Regions from separate parts of the Streptomyces altiplanensis genome, predicted to be linked through region 4. Evidence: riboswitches for the same ligand, from Rfam matches in the RefSeq annotation. Region 4 holds a riboswitch; each other region holds the start of a gene.
The links. Region 4 has a riboswitch for cyclic di-AMP ahead of ACWD0Y_RS23735 (C40 family peptidase). Riboswitches for the same ligand answer to the same signal wherever they lie in the genome.

Region 1 (3,688 bases), on a different contig from region 4:
TTGAAGCCGTTGCGCTGCGCCAGCTCGACGGCGTCCAGGGTCTCGGTCAGCGAACCGATCTGGTTGACCTTCACGAGCAGCGAGTTGGCGGCGCCTTCCTCGATGCCGCGCGCCAGGCGCTCCGGGTTGGTGACGAAGAGGTCGTCGCCGACGATCTGGACCTTGGTGCCCAGCTTGTCGGTGAGGACCTTCCAGCCGGCCCAGTCGTCCTCGAAGAGCGGGTCCTCGATGGAGACGAGCGGGTACGCCGCCACGAGCTCCTCGTAGTACTCCGTCATCTCGGCGGCCGAGCGGGACTTGCCCTCGAACTCGTAACTGCCGTCCTTGTAGAACTCGGACGCGGCGACGTCGAGCGCGAGCGCGATCTGCTCACCGGGGACGTAACCGGCCTGCTTGACGGCCTCGAGGATGAGGTCGAGCGCGGCGCGGTTGGAGTCCAGGTTCGGCGCGAAGCCGCCCTCGTCGCCGAGGCCGGTGGACAGGCCCTTGGACTTCAGGACGGACTTGAGGGTGTGGTAGACCTCCGTGCCCCAGCGCAGGGCCTCGGAGAACGACTCGGCGCCGATCGGCGCGATCATGAACTCCTGGATGTCGACGTTGGAGTCGGCGTGCGACCCACCGTTGAGGATGTTCATCATCGGAACGGGCAGCAGGTGCGCGTTCGGGCCGCCGAGGTAGCGGAAGAGCGGCAGGTCGGACGCCTCGGAGGCGGCGTGCGCGACGGCGAGGGAGACGCCGAGGATGGCGTTGGCGCCGAGGGAGCCCTTGTTCTCGGTGGCGTCCAGGTCGAACATGGCCTGGTCGATCAGGCGCTGCTCGGTGGCGTCGTAGCCGACGAGCTCCGGGCCGATCTGCTCGATGACGGCGAGGACGGCCTTCTCGACACCCTTGCCCTGGTAGCGGTTCGGGTCACCGTCGCGAAGCTCAATGGCCTCGAACGCTCCGGTGGAGGCACCGGACGGAACAGCAGCACGACCGGTGCTGCCGTCGTCGAGGCCGACCTCGACCTCGACCGTGGGATTGCCTCGGGAGTCCAGGATTTCCCGGGCTACGACGACGTCGATGGACGGCACGAGCATCTCCTTCTGGGATGTGACGCTATGGGGTGCAGGGTCACTTTGGCCTTGCGACAAGAGCCTAACCGGCCCGGGGGCGTCGATCGGCCGTTCGCCCGCCCCCTGGGACAAGAAGAGGCCCGAATACCCGCAATAGCGGACGTAACTCTTGGATGTGCGGAACGGCGTTCCGGTCTACTGATCAGTAAGGGAAAAGAGGAAACCCCGGCCCGGCGCGCACGGGGGAAGCGCGCCGGACCGGGGTGCTCCGGGGGAAACGGGTCAGCTGAGGTGCAGCTGCTGGCCCGCGTAGATGACATCGGCGTCGTCGACGATGTCCTTGTTCAGCTCGAAGAGCTTCTCCCAGCCGCCCTTGACCTTCTTCGCTTCGGCGATCTTGCCGAGGGTGTCGCCGGACTTGACCTTGTACTCGCCGTCGCCCTTCTCGATGACCTTCGGGGCGGCGGGCTTCGCGGTCTCGGCCTTCGGCGCGGAGCGGACCTCGCTGCGCGAGGCGGGCTGCTCGGCGGCGCGCGGGGCGGCCTGCTCCTGCGTCTGCTGCGGCTGGGGCGCGGCCTTCTGCGGCTGCGCCTGCTGCTGCGAGGAGCCGGAGGTGTCGACACCCGGGTCGACGCCGTCGTTGGTCAGACCGCCGGCGCCGGCGCAGGCCCAGGCACCCGGGCCCTGCATGTCGAGGAGCTTCTCGGCGGTGGCTATCTGCTGGGCCTTGGAGGCCTTGTCGGCGGTGGGGGCGTACTGCGTGCCGCCGGCGGCGGCCCAGCTGGACGCGGAGAACTGCAGGCCGCCGTAGTAACCGTTGCCCGTGTTGATGGACCAGTTGCCGCCGGACTCGCACTGGGCGACAGCGTCCCAGGTCTCGACGGAGGCGGCGGAGGCCGACGTCGCGCCCATCAGCGGGACGGCGACAGCGGCGCCGGTGATGCCGGCGAACGTGGCGATACGAACGGCCTTCGACGGACGACGGTGCTTGGCCTTGCCGGAAAACAGCATGCGACATCTCCTCACCGACGCCTACGAGGTGAGCTGTCGGGTTCGGGCCAATGAGTGCCCGGCCGCGCGACCTGCGTCGCGCGCCTTAACCCCAAGCCGGTTCCGTCCGTCTTCCGACGTCCGGGCCCGGCGCCTACCTGGGTCCCCCGCTCCTGCCTACGGCGCTTTACGCGTCGGTTCCCCCCGACCGACGGCAGGATTCGGCGTGACGGTCGACGGGGCCCGCGATGGCGAGCGGTTCGACCGTAAACACATGAGCCCTCGATGTTCAAAGAGGAGCATCACGGAAATATCGCCCATTCGCGCCCCCGCCCGACCCCCATCCGCGCAGGTCAGAGGCGAGACTGACGGACCGTTCGGGCCGGCCGCGTGATATGAGGCAAAGAGATCCATGTCTCACTGTCTCCAATGCGGACATAGCGGCCCGAACTGCCCCCGTTTTCAGTTCAGATCGAGGCTTTGGCCAGGGACGATGAGGTCCGGATCGGACCCGACGGTCTTCTCGTTCGCGGCGTAGAGCGCCGGCCAGCCGCCGCGCACGTCATGCGCGTCGGCGATGTCCCAGAGGCTGTCGCCGGTGCGGACGGTGTAGTCCTTGTCCTTGTCCTTGCCCTTGTCCGCGTCCGCGCCCGCGTCCGCGTCCGCGCCCGCGTCCGCGTCCGCGCCTGCGTCCGTGTCCGCTCCCGCTTCCTGCTCACCGGCCGTGCCGACCGCGTCGCGTGTCGGACCGTCACCTCGCGAGGCGTGGCGGCCCGATTCGCGCTCGATGCCCGAGTCGCCAGTTATGGCGTCCGCGTCCTCCCGGGCCTTTTCGCCGCGGTGCTTGCCCGTGGAGGCGCTCTTCCCGGGGGTGGCCTCAGCGGCCTCACGGGCGGGCGCGTCGGACGTCTCGGCGTCGGCGGTGGCCTCCGCGGCATCGGCGGCGTCGGCCGACGGGGGCGCCGTCGGCTCGGCGGACTTCTCGGCTCCGGCCGCCTTTCCGTCCGAGGAAGCCTCCGGAGCCGTGGAACTCTTCGGCGTCCCGGTCCTGGAGCCGGTCTTGGAGCCGGTCTTGGAGCCGGTCTTGGAGCCGGTCTTCGGTGCGGCATCCGGCTCGGCGGTCGCGCCGCCACTCGGCCCGGCGTCCTCACCCTCCGTCAGGCCCGAGATGAGCGCGCAGCTCGGCCACGCCTGCGGTCCCTGTGCGGCCAGTACCTTCTCGGCCACCTGGATCTGCTGGGAGCGGCTGGCGAGGTCGGCGCGCGGCGCGTACGCCGTACCGCCGAAGCGCTGCCAGAGTTCCGGCGAGAACTGGAGTCCGCCGTAGTAGCCGTTGCCGAGGTCGGCACTCCACATGCCGCCGCTCTCGCAGTCGGCCACCCGGTCCCAGGTCGCGGCTTCGGCAGCGTTCGCGCCGGTCGCGCCGAGCAGCGGGATGGCGATGGCCGATCCGGCGACTCCTGCCGCGACGACGAGAGCTGGAGCCTGACGGGGTCGGCGGTGTCTACCGTTCCCGGAGCGCATGCGGTGGCCTTTCGAGTGGCGGCTGAGGTCGACGGTGAACGTAGCCGCACTCGAACGTCTGTCACAAGTCGATACAGCGGAGATCACATGAAGGTCTCGCTCTTGACGTACCGTCACTT
Region 2 (3,688 bases), on a different contig from region 4:
GTCCGGCGCACTCGTCGCACTCGTCGCACCGAACCAGTGGAGACTCTGACCGTGCGGAGCAGTGAAGGCGACCGCGCGCTCGTCGAGGGCGAGGGTGAGCAGGTGCTCGTCGTCGGGGGCGGGGGCGTCGAGCCAGGGCAGCACGGTGTGGTGCTCGTTGGAGATCCAGTGGCCCGGCAGCTCGCGGACGAGCGCGGCGAACTCCTCGCGGCGGGCGAGCGGCAGGTAGGTCAGTACGGCGGTGTGGAAGACGACCAGGGTGGCGTCCGCCGGGGCTTCGGCGGCCAGCGCCGGGAGTTCGTCGACGAGGTCGCCGCGGACGATGCGGGGGCGGGGCGCCGTACGTACGGCCTCGATGGCGGCGAGCTGCTGACGCGGGCGCTCCGCGCGGCCAGGCCAGATCAGTGACTGGAGCCAGCGGACGTCGTCCTCGTCGGTGGTGTCGAGGGGGTTGAGGTCGATGCCGGCGCGCCAGGCGATGCCGGGCAGCGCGGTGGGCAGGGGCGCGGGGCCCTCCGTGCGGCAGTCGAAGGTGACGGGGGAGGAGCCCAGGACGGCGCCGCCGTCGTAGCGGTAGGCGTAGCGGTCGGGGTGGAGGCACAGGCCGGCGGAGGCGCCGACCTCGATGAGGGCGAGGGGCTGCGGGAGCGCGGCGAGGAGGGGCAGCAGGGTGGCGCAGCGGGCGGGCTCGTTGGTCTGGGTGAAGCGGGTCAGCACGACGGCGCGTACGGCGTCCCAGTGGGCCAGGGTCCAGGCGCGGAAGGGCGCCCACCGCTCGTAGGGACCGCCGAGGAAGCGGACGGCCGCGAGGAGGAGATTGGGCTGCTGCTTGTTGCCGGGCGGCAGGGCGGCGATGAGGGCGCAGAGGTCCTCGTCCTCGCTGATGCGGGCGGTGAGTTCGGCGTAGACGGGGGAGACGCCGTGCGCCTGCTGTGCGGAGAACTCGCGGTAGCGGCCGGCCACGGACCGCGTGCTGTTGACAACCATGGTGACGAAACTAGGCCCACGACGCTGTGTAGTCGTAAGACACCACTGCGCATAACAATTGACGAACCGTCATGAAGACGAGGTTTCAGAGTGCCGATCGGGGGCAGGTCAACTCGCCCTACTGTGACCACTTGTGTGGTGATTGGTTCAGGCCAATATCGTTAACGATCAACTGGAACAGCTTGGAAAGCGGACCTGGTGTCTATTAACGTTCGATAACGCAGCGCGGTCGTCCCAGTCGTCGCAAGAGGCGACACCGTGCGCACGCGCCGAATTCCGCAAGGGAACCGGGGAACCACGTTCCTTGGGGTGAATCGGACTCCTTCGTACCTACGAGGAGCCCGTAGGAGACCTTCCTGCTCCGAACCCGTCAGCTAACCCGGTAGGCGAGAAGGAAGGAAAGGAGCACGCCTCCGTGGCGTCCAACAGGCCTGCCCCCGAAGCCACCCTGCCCTCTTACGGGTACGAGGTACCGAACGTACCGAACGCCGCCGCCATTCCCGGTGGCGCGGAGGGAACCTGGGAAGAGTGGAATCCCACCGAGGAGTCCATCCGTCCCGTGCGCGGCCGTCATCGCGTCGCCAAGCAGCGCGGTGGAATCGGCCGTAGTTCCACCGTTCTCGGCGTCGGCGTCATCGCCGCGGTCGGTGCGGGGGGCATAGCCACCGCGCAGGACAAGCCGGCCGTCTCGATCTCCCTTCCCGACGCGATCGCGGACTCGCTGCCCGACGCCAAGTCCCTTCCCGGCATAGGCGCCTTGATGTCCGACGACTCGGACTCCGGCTCGGGCTCCGGCGGCCAGGCGGGTACAGGCACGGCGGGCCAGGCGATCCTGGCCGCCGCCCCGCTCACCACCGCGGGCGTCTCCACCGCCGACGCGCAGCAGGGCACCACCGACGCGGGCGAGGCACTGCGCGCCCGCATCCTCCAGCAGGCCGAGCAGCAGCAGGACGCCGCCGACACCGAGGCCAAGGTGGCCGCCGAGGCGAAGGCCGCCGAGCAGGCCGCGGCCGAGGCTGCCGAGCAGCAGAGCGCGGCGGAGGCCAAGGCCGAGGAGGAGAAGCGGAAGGCCGAGGAGGAGAAGCGGAAGGCGGAGGAAGAGGCCGCGCGCAAGGCCGAGCAGGAGCGGCTCGCCAAGCTGGCCGCCAGCTACTCGATGCCGCTCTCGTCGTACACGCTCACCTCCACCTACGGCCAGTCCGGCTCGATGTGGTCCTCCGGCCACCACACCGGCCTGGACTTCGCCGCCCCGAAGGGCACGCCGCTCAAGGCCGTGCACGGCGGCACCATCAAGTCGGCGGGCTGGTCGGGCGCGTACGGCTACCGCATCGTCCTGGAGCTCCCGGACGGCACGGAGATCTGGTACTGCCACCTCTCCTCGATGACCGTCACCTCCGGAGAGGTCGGAACGGGCGACGTCATCGGCCGCGTGGGCGCCACCGGCAATGTGACGGGAGACCACCTGCACCTCGAAGTGCACACGCCCGGCGGCGCCGGTATCGACCCGGCCGCGTGGCTGCGGGACAAGGGCCTCACGGTCTGACGGTGTTTCCCGCGGTTCCCCCCGATCCCCGGCAGTCCTGGCACACACCCCCCGTCGCCAGGGCTGCCGGCTCTGTTACCGCTGCTGCTGCCGGTACGGGTTGTGGACGGCGTGGTCCCGGTGAGGGGCGGAGCGCTGGGGCGGCGGTCCGTACCACGGCGCCGGCGACGGCCGCGGGTACGGCTGGGGCTGCCACGGGGGCGGTGGCGGGGCCCACACCCGGCCTGTCGCCCGCGCCGCGTACTCCAGGGCCGGCCCGGCCACGTCCCTGCGCTGCCACAGGTGGTGCAGCAGCTCCTGCTCGCGTGCGGTGAAGTCCGGGCCCACCGCGCCGCGGTGGGCCCGGTGGCGCAGGAAGGCCAGGGACGTCGCGAAGACCTCGTACTCGGCGACGGCACGGGCGGCGGCCCGGGACGCGGCCCGCCCGCCGGATGCCGCCCGGCTTCCGTACGGACTGCTTCCGTACGCGCGCGCCGCCGCGCCCCGTGCCAGCGAACGGGCCCGCATCGAGGCGAGCGCGGACGGCTCGGCCGGCCGCAGCCAGCCGGCGGCGGCGTAGGCGGGCAGTTCGGCGGCGATCGTGCGCAGCTCGCGCTGGCGCGTCCAGATCACCAGCCAGGTCAGCAGCGCGAAGGCGGGGACCATGAAGGCGGCGTACACCGCGTAGAAGCCGTACGTCCCGAAGGCCGCGGAGCCGTTCCACAGGGCGTGCACGCCCATGGCGAGCACCAGACCGAGCAGCGGCAGCGCGATCCGCCGCCACCGGCCCGGGCGCCGCTGCGGCGCGAGCGCGGCGAGCCCGAAGCCGATGCCCGTCAGCACCGTGAACAGCGGGTGCGCGAACGGCGACATCACGATGCGTACGAAGAAGGTCGCCGCGGTCACCGAGGCGAGGCCGGAGGCGCCCGCCGCCTGGTCCTCACCGAAGGCGTTGCCGAGATAGAGGATGTTCTCGGTGAAGGCGAAGCCGGTCGCCGTGAAGCCGGCGACGACCACTCCGTCGACGATCCCGGTGAAGTCCCGTCTGCGGAAAAGGAAGATCAGCAGTATCGCCGCCGCCTTCGCGCTCTCCTCGACGACCGGGGCTATCACCGTCGCGCCGAGGGATTCGGCCCCCGCCGGATCGGCGGTGGCCGTGGCTATCCAGCGGGTCGCGAA
Region 3 (3,688 bases), on a different contig from region 4:
TGCGGAGACATGCGTCAGGAATTCCGGGCAGCAGGAAAAGACCCCGCCGATTCGCTTTCTTTGTATACGGCACGTCTGTTAATTGTGTCCGCCCCCGGTGTTTACGGCATGTTGCGAAGTCCTCACGCGCTCCTGCCGTGGGCCGGGGCGCCGCAACCGGTGCGCGGCCACCGCCCGTTCGGCGTGCAGGGCCGTCAGCGCCCGGGCCCGCCGCGCGTCGCCGCGCGCCACGGCGTCGACGATCGCACCGTGTTCGGCCCAGGACTCGACGGGACGGGCGGGCTGCTCGACGGCGTACATCCAGGTGATCTTGTGCCTGAGCTGGGTGAGCAGGGCCGTGAGGCCGGGGCTGCCGGACGCCTGGGCGAGCGTCTCGTGGAACCAGCCGCCCAGGGAGCTCAGGTCCTCGCCCTCGCCCCGGCGGGCCCGCTCCTGACCCAGCCTGACCAGGCCGCGCAACACCTTGAGGTGCGCCTCGGTGCGCCGCTGGGCGGCGCGGGCCGCTCCCAGCGGCTCCAGCAGCATCCTGACCTCCAGGAGGTCCGCGGCCTCCTGCTCGGTGGGTTCGGCCACGCAGGCGCCCGCGTGCCGGCGGGTGGTGACGAACCCCTCGGACTCCAGCGTGCGCAGGGCCTCGCGGACCGGGACGCGCGAGACGCCGTAACGGCGCGCCAGCAGCTCTTCGGTGAGCCGGCTGCCCCGCTCGAAGACGCCGGAGACGATGTCGTCACGGATCGCCGTGCATACCGATTGCGCGGGAATGCGCATGAGCGGACCTCCGCCTTGTCCCCCGCGAAACGCGGTCGATTGACACCTGTTCGGCGACTCTATTGCAGCGGTGCGCAATTTCCGACGGGCGGCGGGAATTCATGGATATCTTTTGGCCAACGCCGAAGGCCCCGGCGGGAAGCCGGGGCCTTCGGGAAAACCGGGGTGCGTCAGACGTTCACGCCGTGCGCGCGCAGGTACGCGACCGGGTCCATGTCGGAGCCGTACTCGGGAGACGTACGGGCCTCGAAGTGCAGGTGCGGGCCCGTCGAGTTGCCGGTCGAACCCGAGATGCCTATCTGCTGGCCCGGGGCGACGGCCTGGCCGACGGAGACGCCGATGGACGACAGGTGGCCGTACTGCGTGTACGTGCCGTCGTTCATCCTGATGACGATGTTGTTGCCGTACGCCCCGCCCCAGCCGGCCTCGACGACGGTGCCCGCACCGACGGCCACGACGGAACTGCCGGACGCGGCGCGGAAGTCGATGCCGGAGTGGCTGCCGGAGGACCAGAGCGAGCCGCCGCTCTGGTAGCCGGTGGTCACGACGGAACCGGCGACCGGAAGGGTGTAGGCGGTGAGGCGCTCGCGCTCCGCCGCACGGGCGGCACGCTCCTCGGCCTCGCGCTCCTCGCGTTCCTCGCGCTCCTTCTCGGCCTTCGCCTCGGCCCTGGCTTCCGCCTTGCGCCTGGCTTCCGCCTTGCGCTCCGCCTCGGCCTTGCGCTCGGCCTCCGCCTTGTCGGCGGCGTGCTGCTGCGCCTCGGCCTGGGCGGCGATCCGGTCGGCGAGGGAGTCGCCGATGACGAGGGCCTCGGTCAGGCCGGTCGCCTCGACGGAGTGGGCCGCGTCGGCGCCGGCACCGGAGCCGGCGGCGAGGGCCGGAGAGGCCAGGCTCCCGATGGCGCCGGTCGTCGCGAGGGTGGCAACGCCCGCGAGGTTCGCGCTCCTGCGCGTCAGACGGCCCGGACGGCTCGGACGACGGTGCTTCCCGGTGGCACGGGTGAACGCCATGGAGTGGCTGGTCCTTTCCTTCCTTCTCGCCTACCGGGTTAGCTGACGGGTTCGGAGCAGGAAGGTCTCCTACGGACCCCTCTCCGTACGTGCGCACGGAAGGACGTCCGATTCACCCCAGGGACGGTTTGGGTCCCCGGCTCCCCAGGCTCGCGCCTGACGGGGACTCGGCGATGACTGCCCGGTGCCGCGGATGCGGCTCACTGCTGACGGACAGCCGGACCGACGCTAAACGGGAGATCTTTCAATCACCAAAAAGACATCGCACTTTGTAACGCACCCCACAGACCAGAAAGGCAACTCCGCAACAAAACGGACATACACAAAGGACCCCGGCGGCCTGTCGGCCACCGAGGTCCCTCTACCTCCCGTTTTGAGGGAGTTGCGCAATCGGCTCGGACGGGCGGACCGTCAGCCGGCGACCACCGTCACGTCACCGATGCCGAGCGCCCTGACGGGCTCCTCGATCTGCGACGCGTCCCCGACGAGGACCGTGACCAGACGGTCCTCGGGGAAGGCGCTGACGACCGCCGCGGTGGCCTCCACCGTGCCCGTCCCGGCGAGGCGGGCGTACAGCTGGGCCTGGAAGTCGTCCGGCAGGTGCTGCTCGACCTGGTCGGCGAGCGTGCCGGCGACGGCGGCCGCCGTCTCGTACTTGAGCGGTGCGACACCCACCAGGTTCTGCACGGCGACGTCGCGCTCGGCGTCGGTGAGGCCCTCGGCCGCGAGGGTGCGCAGCACCTTCCAGAGGTCTTCGAGCGCCGGCCCCGTGGACTCCGTGTCCACCGAGCCGCTGATCGCCAGCATCGACGCGCCCGACCCGTCCGGCGCGGAGCGCAGCACCTGGCCGAAGGCGCGCACGCCGTACGTGTAGCCCTTCTCCTCGCGCAGGACGCGGTCCAGGCGGGAGGTGAGCGTGCCGCCCAGGCAGTACGTGCCGAGGACCTGGGCCGGCCAGACGCGGTCGTGCCGGTCGGGGCCGATCCGGCCGATGAGCAGCTGCGTCTGGACCGCGCCGGGGCGGTCCACGATGACCACACGGCCCGTGTCGTCGGCCGTCACCGGCGGTACGGGGCGGGGCTCGGCGGTGTCGCCCTTCCACGCCCCCAGGGTGTCGGCCAGTACGGCGTCCAGGTCGGTGCCGTCGAGGTCGCCGACGATCACGGCGGTGGCGGTCGCGGGACGCACGTGCGCCGCGTAGAAGCCCTTCACGGCGGCGGCGTCGATGCGCTTCACCGTCTCCTCGGTGCCCTGGCGCGGCCGCGACATGCGCGAGGTGGCCGGGAACAGCTCCTTGGAGAGCTGCTTGGCGGCGCGGCGGGACGGGTTGGCCGTCTCGTGCGGGATCTCGTCGAGCCGGTTGGCCACCAGCCGCTCGATCTCGCCGTCCGCGAAGGCGGGCGCGCGCAGCGCGTCGGCGAGCAGGCCGAGCGCCTTGGGCAGCCGGGAGACCGGGACCTCCAGGGAGACCCGGACGCCCGGATGGTCGGCGTACGCGTCGAGCGTGGCGCCGCAGCGCTCCAGCTCGGCGGCGAACTCCTCGGCGGAGTGCTTGTCGGTGCCCTCGGAGAGGGCCCGCGACATGATCGTGGCCACGCCGTCGAGGCCCTCGGGCTCGGCCTCCAGGGGGGCGGCGAGGAAGACCTCGACCGCCATGACCTGCTGGCCGGGGCGGTGGCAGCGCAGGACGGTCAGGCCATTGGGCAGGGAGCCGCGCTCGGGGGCGGGGAACGCCCACGGCGTGGGGGTGCCCGCCTGCGGCCGGGGGTGGAATTCCATGCTCACGGCTGCGGTGTCGGTCACTTGTCCGCCCCTTCCTGCGTACCGGCCGCACCGGCGGCGTCTGCGGTGTCGTCGGCTGCGTCCGCCGCGTGTGTCGGTTCGTACACCAGGACCGCCCTGTTGTCCGG
Region 4 (3,688 bases):
CTCGAACACGCCGCCCCCGACCGGACCATCTCGCTCTACATCAACTCCCCCGGCGGCTCGCACACCGCGATGTCCGCGATCTACGACACCATCCGGTTCGTGAGCTGTGACGTGGAGACGGTCTGCCTGGGCCAGGCCGTCGCCTCCGCCGCCGTACTGCTCGCGGCCGGCACGCCGGGCAGGCGCCTCGCCCTGCCGGGCGCCCGGGTGCTGCTCAGCCAGCCGTCCACCGGCCGGCCCGTGCACGGCCGGCCTTCGGACCTGGAGATCGAGGCGCGGGAGCTGACGCGCATGCGGCAGACGCTCACTCAGCTCCTCGCACTGCACACCGGCCAGAGCACGGAGCGCGTCGACGACGACATCGAGCGCGACAAGGTGCTCACGGCCGAGGCCGCGATGGCGTACGGCCTGGTGGACCACGTCGTGCACAGCCGCAAGGCCGCGCCCGCCTCCCCCGCTCCGAGGTGAACCCGCGCATGCTGCCGCCGCTGCCCGCACTGACGCGCGCCGAGTGCGAGTTCGTCGACCGCTATCTCGAAGTGCTCGACCTGATGGGACGGATCAACCCCGCACGCGGCACCGACACCTATGGCGCGCTGCGGGCCGCCCAGGCGCTCGCCGGGAAGGCCGCCGGCCTGCGGGACGCTCTCGCCCTGATGCACGAGCGGGGCGAGACGCGCGTGCATGCCGCCACGCTCGCGCGGGCCCTGCGCGTGCTCGACGGGGAGCGGCGGGCGGACCGGGTCACCCTGCCAGCCGTGTCCGCGAGTTGAGGAACACGCGGTCGGCTACCCCCATTGGCGTACGAGAGGAACTCACTCAAAAGGCGTAGGAAATACCTGAACAGCGGTACGACCCCGCTTGCGCAACACACCTGCACATTTGGCGGAATTGGGCATTCCGCCGCTGGTACGGCGGTCGTCAGGCACCGGCGTCCGGTGCCGAAAACACCCCTGTCCACCCGAACGGGTCAGCGGTGATCAGCCTCACAAAATGCCGTTTCGGCTCGGAAATCCGGCCATTCATGAGTCAAGATCCCTGGGACGACAAGCCCCCGCCACCGCGGCGGGGCGGTCCGGGCGGACGCTGAGTCCTGCCGCCGTTCCGGATGACTGGTCGACAGGAGTGCATCGGCAGGAGTGGAGGACCCAAGCAGTACGGGGTGGCCGGAGACGGTCGTCCCTCGGGGTGAAGCCGCACACCGCGGCCGGGCATCTTCGCCTGTCCGAACCCGACAGGTCATCCTTCACAGGCGGCTGACGAAGGGTTGCGCATGACCGCGCACAAGCACGTTCCGTCCGTACTGTCCCGGGCCGGAGCCGCTTCGGCTCTCACCCTCGCCGCGATCGGCACCACGATGCTGGCGCCCGGTGCCGTCACCGAGGCGCAGGCCGCATCGCATTCGACGAAGGCGCTCAACGTCGCCGCGTCGAAGAAGGGGGCCCCGTACAAGTACGGGGCGGTGGGCCCGAGCCGGTTCGACTGCTCAGGGCTGACGCTCTATTCGTACAAGAAGGCCGGCAAGAGCCTGCCACGCACCGCCCAGTCCCAGTACAACAAGACCCGGCACATCTCCGCCTCCAGCCGTCAGCGCGGAGACCTGGTCTTCTTCCACTCCGGGCGGAACGTCTACCACGTGGGCATCTACGCCGGGAGCGGCAAGATCTGGCACTCGCCCAAGTCCGGCTCCGTGGTGAAGCTGGAGAAGATCTGGTCCAAGAGCGTCTGGTACGGCCGCGTGCGCTGATATTTCCCGGCCGGCTGCCGGTCCGGGGAGATACCTTCCCTGCCATGACCTTCCTGAATCCGGTACGTCACATCACCTTCGACGCCCACGACCCGTACACGCTCGCCGAGTTCTGGTCCCGTCTGACCGGTTACAAGCTGCTGGACGAGCCGGGTGACGACGAGGTGCTGATCGATCCGGAGCGACCCGGTGTGCCCGGACTGCTGTTCATACGGGTTCCCGGGGACAAGGCCGGCAAGAACCGCGTCCACCTCGACATCCAGCCGCCGCACGGTACGCGGGATGCCGAGGTGGAGCGGCTCGGCGCGCTCGGTGCGCGGATCGTCGACGACCGCCGCACCGAGGACGGCCGGGGCTGGGTCGTCATGGCCGACCCCGAGGGCAACGAATTCTGCGTGGAGCGCGGCGCGGAGGAGATCAAGCCCGTCTGACACCGCGGTGCGGGCGGTGGGGCGGGCGCGTTACACGGCGGCCGCCGCCACCGGGCCTGTCAGCAGGACCACTCCCAGCACGGCGAGCGCGGTCCCGCTGCCCGCTTCCACGGCGCGGGCCGCGCCCGGCCGCCGCAGCCACCCGCCGAGCCCGTCCACGAGCAGGGCCACGGCGGGGAACCACAGCAGTGCGAGAACGACGACGACGGTGGCGAGCAGCAGCGTCCTGGGCAGCGGCTACTGGTCCGCCGGGACGAACTGGGGCAGCAGGCTGAGGAAGAGCACCGGCGCCTTGGGGTTGAGCGCGTTGGCGAGGAAGCCCTGGCGCAGACTGCGGCCGACGCCGCGGGCCGCGGTCGCCGTCGGTCCGCCGGGATGGGGCTCCGGCCCCTTCCGCGGCGCCGGGCGCAGCGCGGACCTCAGGGCCCGGCAGCCGAGGCAGAGGATGTAGGCGCCACCGAGCAGCTGGACCGCACGGAAGAGCGCCGGTACGGCGACGAGTACGGCCGCCAGTCCCGCCACGGCCAGCGCCGTGTGGACGAGGAGCCCGCCCGCGACACCCACCGCGCAGGCGACCCCGACCCGACCCGGCCCGACACGGCTCGCGGCGCTGGTGCCGGTCGCCGAACTCGCCGGACAGCCGCTGATCAGCAGTGCGCCCTCGCATCCGCCCCGGCAGGGCGTGGAGGCGGCGCTGACCGCGGCGGGGGCGACACCGGCGGTCGTGTGCGGGTCGCCCGGTTACGCGCTGGTCAGCGCGGGGCTCGGGGTGGCCGTGGTGCCCGAGATGGTCGCCGCGACGATGACGCCGGTGGGCGTACGGTCGCTGGAACCGGCCGGGCTGCGGCGCACGATCCCGGTGGCGTACCGGCCCGGTGAGGCGAGCCCGGCGGCGGACACCCTGCGCGCGCTGCTGCGCGGTGCCTTCGGCCGGGCCTGTGCGGCCTGAGCCCTACTGCTGGACGGGTACGGTCCAGGGCAGGGCGATCCACACGGTCTTGCCGCCGTCCCGGGTGGGCTGGACGGACACCCGCCCGCCGTACTCGGCGGTGAGCCAGCGGATGATCACCATGCCGCGCCCGTTGTCCTGCTGGACGGCGGCGGGCAGCCGTTTCGGCCAGCGCGGGTGACTGTCGGTGACGCCGATGCGCAGCTGCTCGTCCCGCTCCAGCTGTACGTCCACGGTGAACGTCGGCGACTGCCCGAAGGTGTGCTGAACGGCATTGGTCGCAAGTTCCGAAACGATCAGCCGGACGGTATCGGCGGCGTCGGATCCCGGGGGCATGCCCCATTCGCCGAGAATCTCCGCGACATATCTCCTGGCCGCGGAGACCGAGGCTGGCTCGCTCGGCAGAGTGACGGATACTTCCTGATGGTCTGCCATGGCGACGCTGTCCCTTTCCCGCCGGGGCCGGACTCCGACTCGTAGCGGATGAACTTCGAGGACGGCCTCGGACTGTGCTCCGCGCCAGAGTGCCACTCACGGCGCCGTTACCGGGCGTGATCCCCC

Region 1: linked by a shared signal. The riboswitch ahead of ACWD0Y_RS10520 (transglycosylase family protein) and the one ahead of ACWD0Y_RS23735 (C40 family peptidase) in region 4 are both predicted to bind cyclic di-AMP.
Region 2: linked by a shared signal. The riboswitch ahead of ACWD0Y_RS18645 (M23 family metallopeptidase) and the one ahead of ACWD0Y_RS23735 (C40 family peptidase) in region 4 are both predicted to bind cyclic di-AMP.
Region 3: linked by a shared signal. The riboswitch ahead of ACWD0Y_RS22115 (M23 family metallopeptidase) and the one ahead of ACWD0Y_RS23735 (C40 family peptidase) in region 4 are both predicted to bind cyclic di-AMP.

The regions. Positions count from the first base shown of each region.
Region 1 is NZ_JBSFUB010000015.1:88,610-92,297, forward strand. Features, by position in the region: gene eno (phosphopyruvate hydratase) at 1-1,073, opposite strand, end outside; gene ACWD0Y_RS10520 (transglycosylase family protein) at 1,338-2,066, opposite strand; cyclic di-AMP (ydaO/yuaA leader) riboswitch at 2,070-2,240, opposite strand; gene ACWD0Y_RS10525 (transglycosylase family protein) at 2,508-3,569, opposite strand; gene ACWD0Y_RS10530 (cytochrome P450 family protein) at 3,683-3,688, opposite strand, start outside.
Region 2 is NZ_JBSFUB010000039.1:13,632-17,319, reverse strand. Features, by position in the region: gene ACWD0Y_RS18650 (DUF2332 domain-containing protein) at 1-987, opposite strand, end outside; gene ACWD0Y_RS18655 (PP2C family protein-serine/threonine phosphatase) at 1-65, shown strand, start outside; cyclic di-AMP (ydaO/yuaA leader) riboswitch at 1,245-1,391, shown strand; gene ACWD0Y_RS18645 (M23 family metallopeptidase) at 1,403-2,530, shown strand; gene ACWD0Y_RS18640 (PrsW family intramembrane metalloprotease) at 2,606-3,688, opposite strand, start outside.
Region 3 is NZ_JBSFUB010000052.1:31,974-35,661, forward strand. Features, by position in the region: gene ACWD0Y_RS22110 (GntR family transcriptional regulator) at 79-768, opposite strand; gene ACWD0Y_RS22115 (M23 family metallopeptidase) at 939-1,778, opposite strand; cyclic di-AMP (ydaO/yuaA leader) riboswitch at 1,792-1,961, opposite strand; gene ACWD0Y_RS22120 (M16 family metallopeptidase) at 2,190-3,557, opposite strand; gene ACWD0Y_RS22125 (M16 family metallopeptidase) at 3,578-3,688, opposite strand, start outside.
Region 4 is NZ_JBSFUB010000060.1:658-4,345, forward strand. Features, by position in the region: gene ACWD0Y_RS23725 (ATP-dependent Clp protease proteolytic subunit) at 1-468, shown strand, start outside; gene ACWD0Y_RS23730 (hypothetical protein) at 477-773, shown strand; cyclic di-AMP (ydaO/yuaA leader) riboswitch at 1,108-1,270, shown strand; gene ACWD0Y_RS23735 (C40 family peptidase) at 1,274-1,747, shown strand; gene ACWD0Y_RS23740 (VOC family protein) at 1,792-2,178, shown strand; partial or broken gene ACWD0Y_RS23745 (LysE family translocator) at 2,209-2,832, opposite strand; partial or broken gene ACWD0Y_RS23750 (LysR family transcriptional regulator substrate-binding protein) at 2,792-3,127, shown strand; gene ACWD0Y_RS23755 (ATP-binding protein) at 3,131-3,562, opposite strand.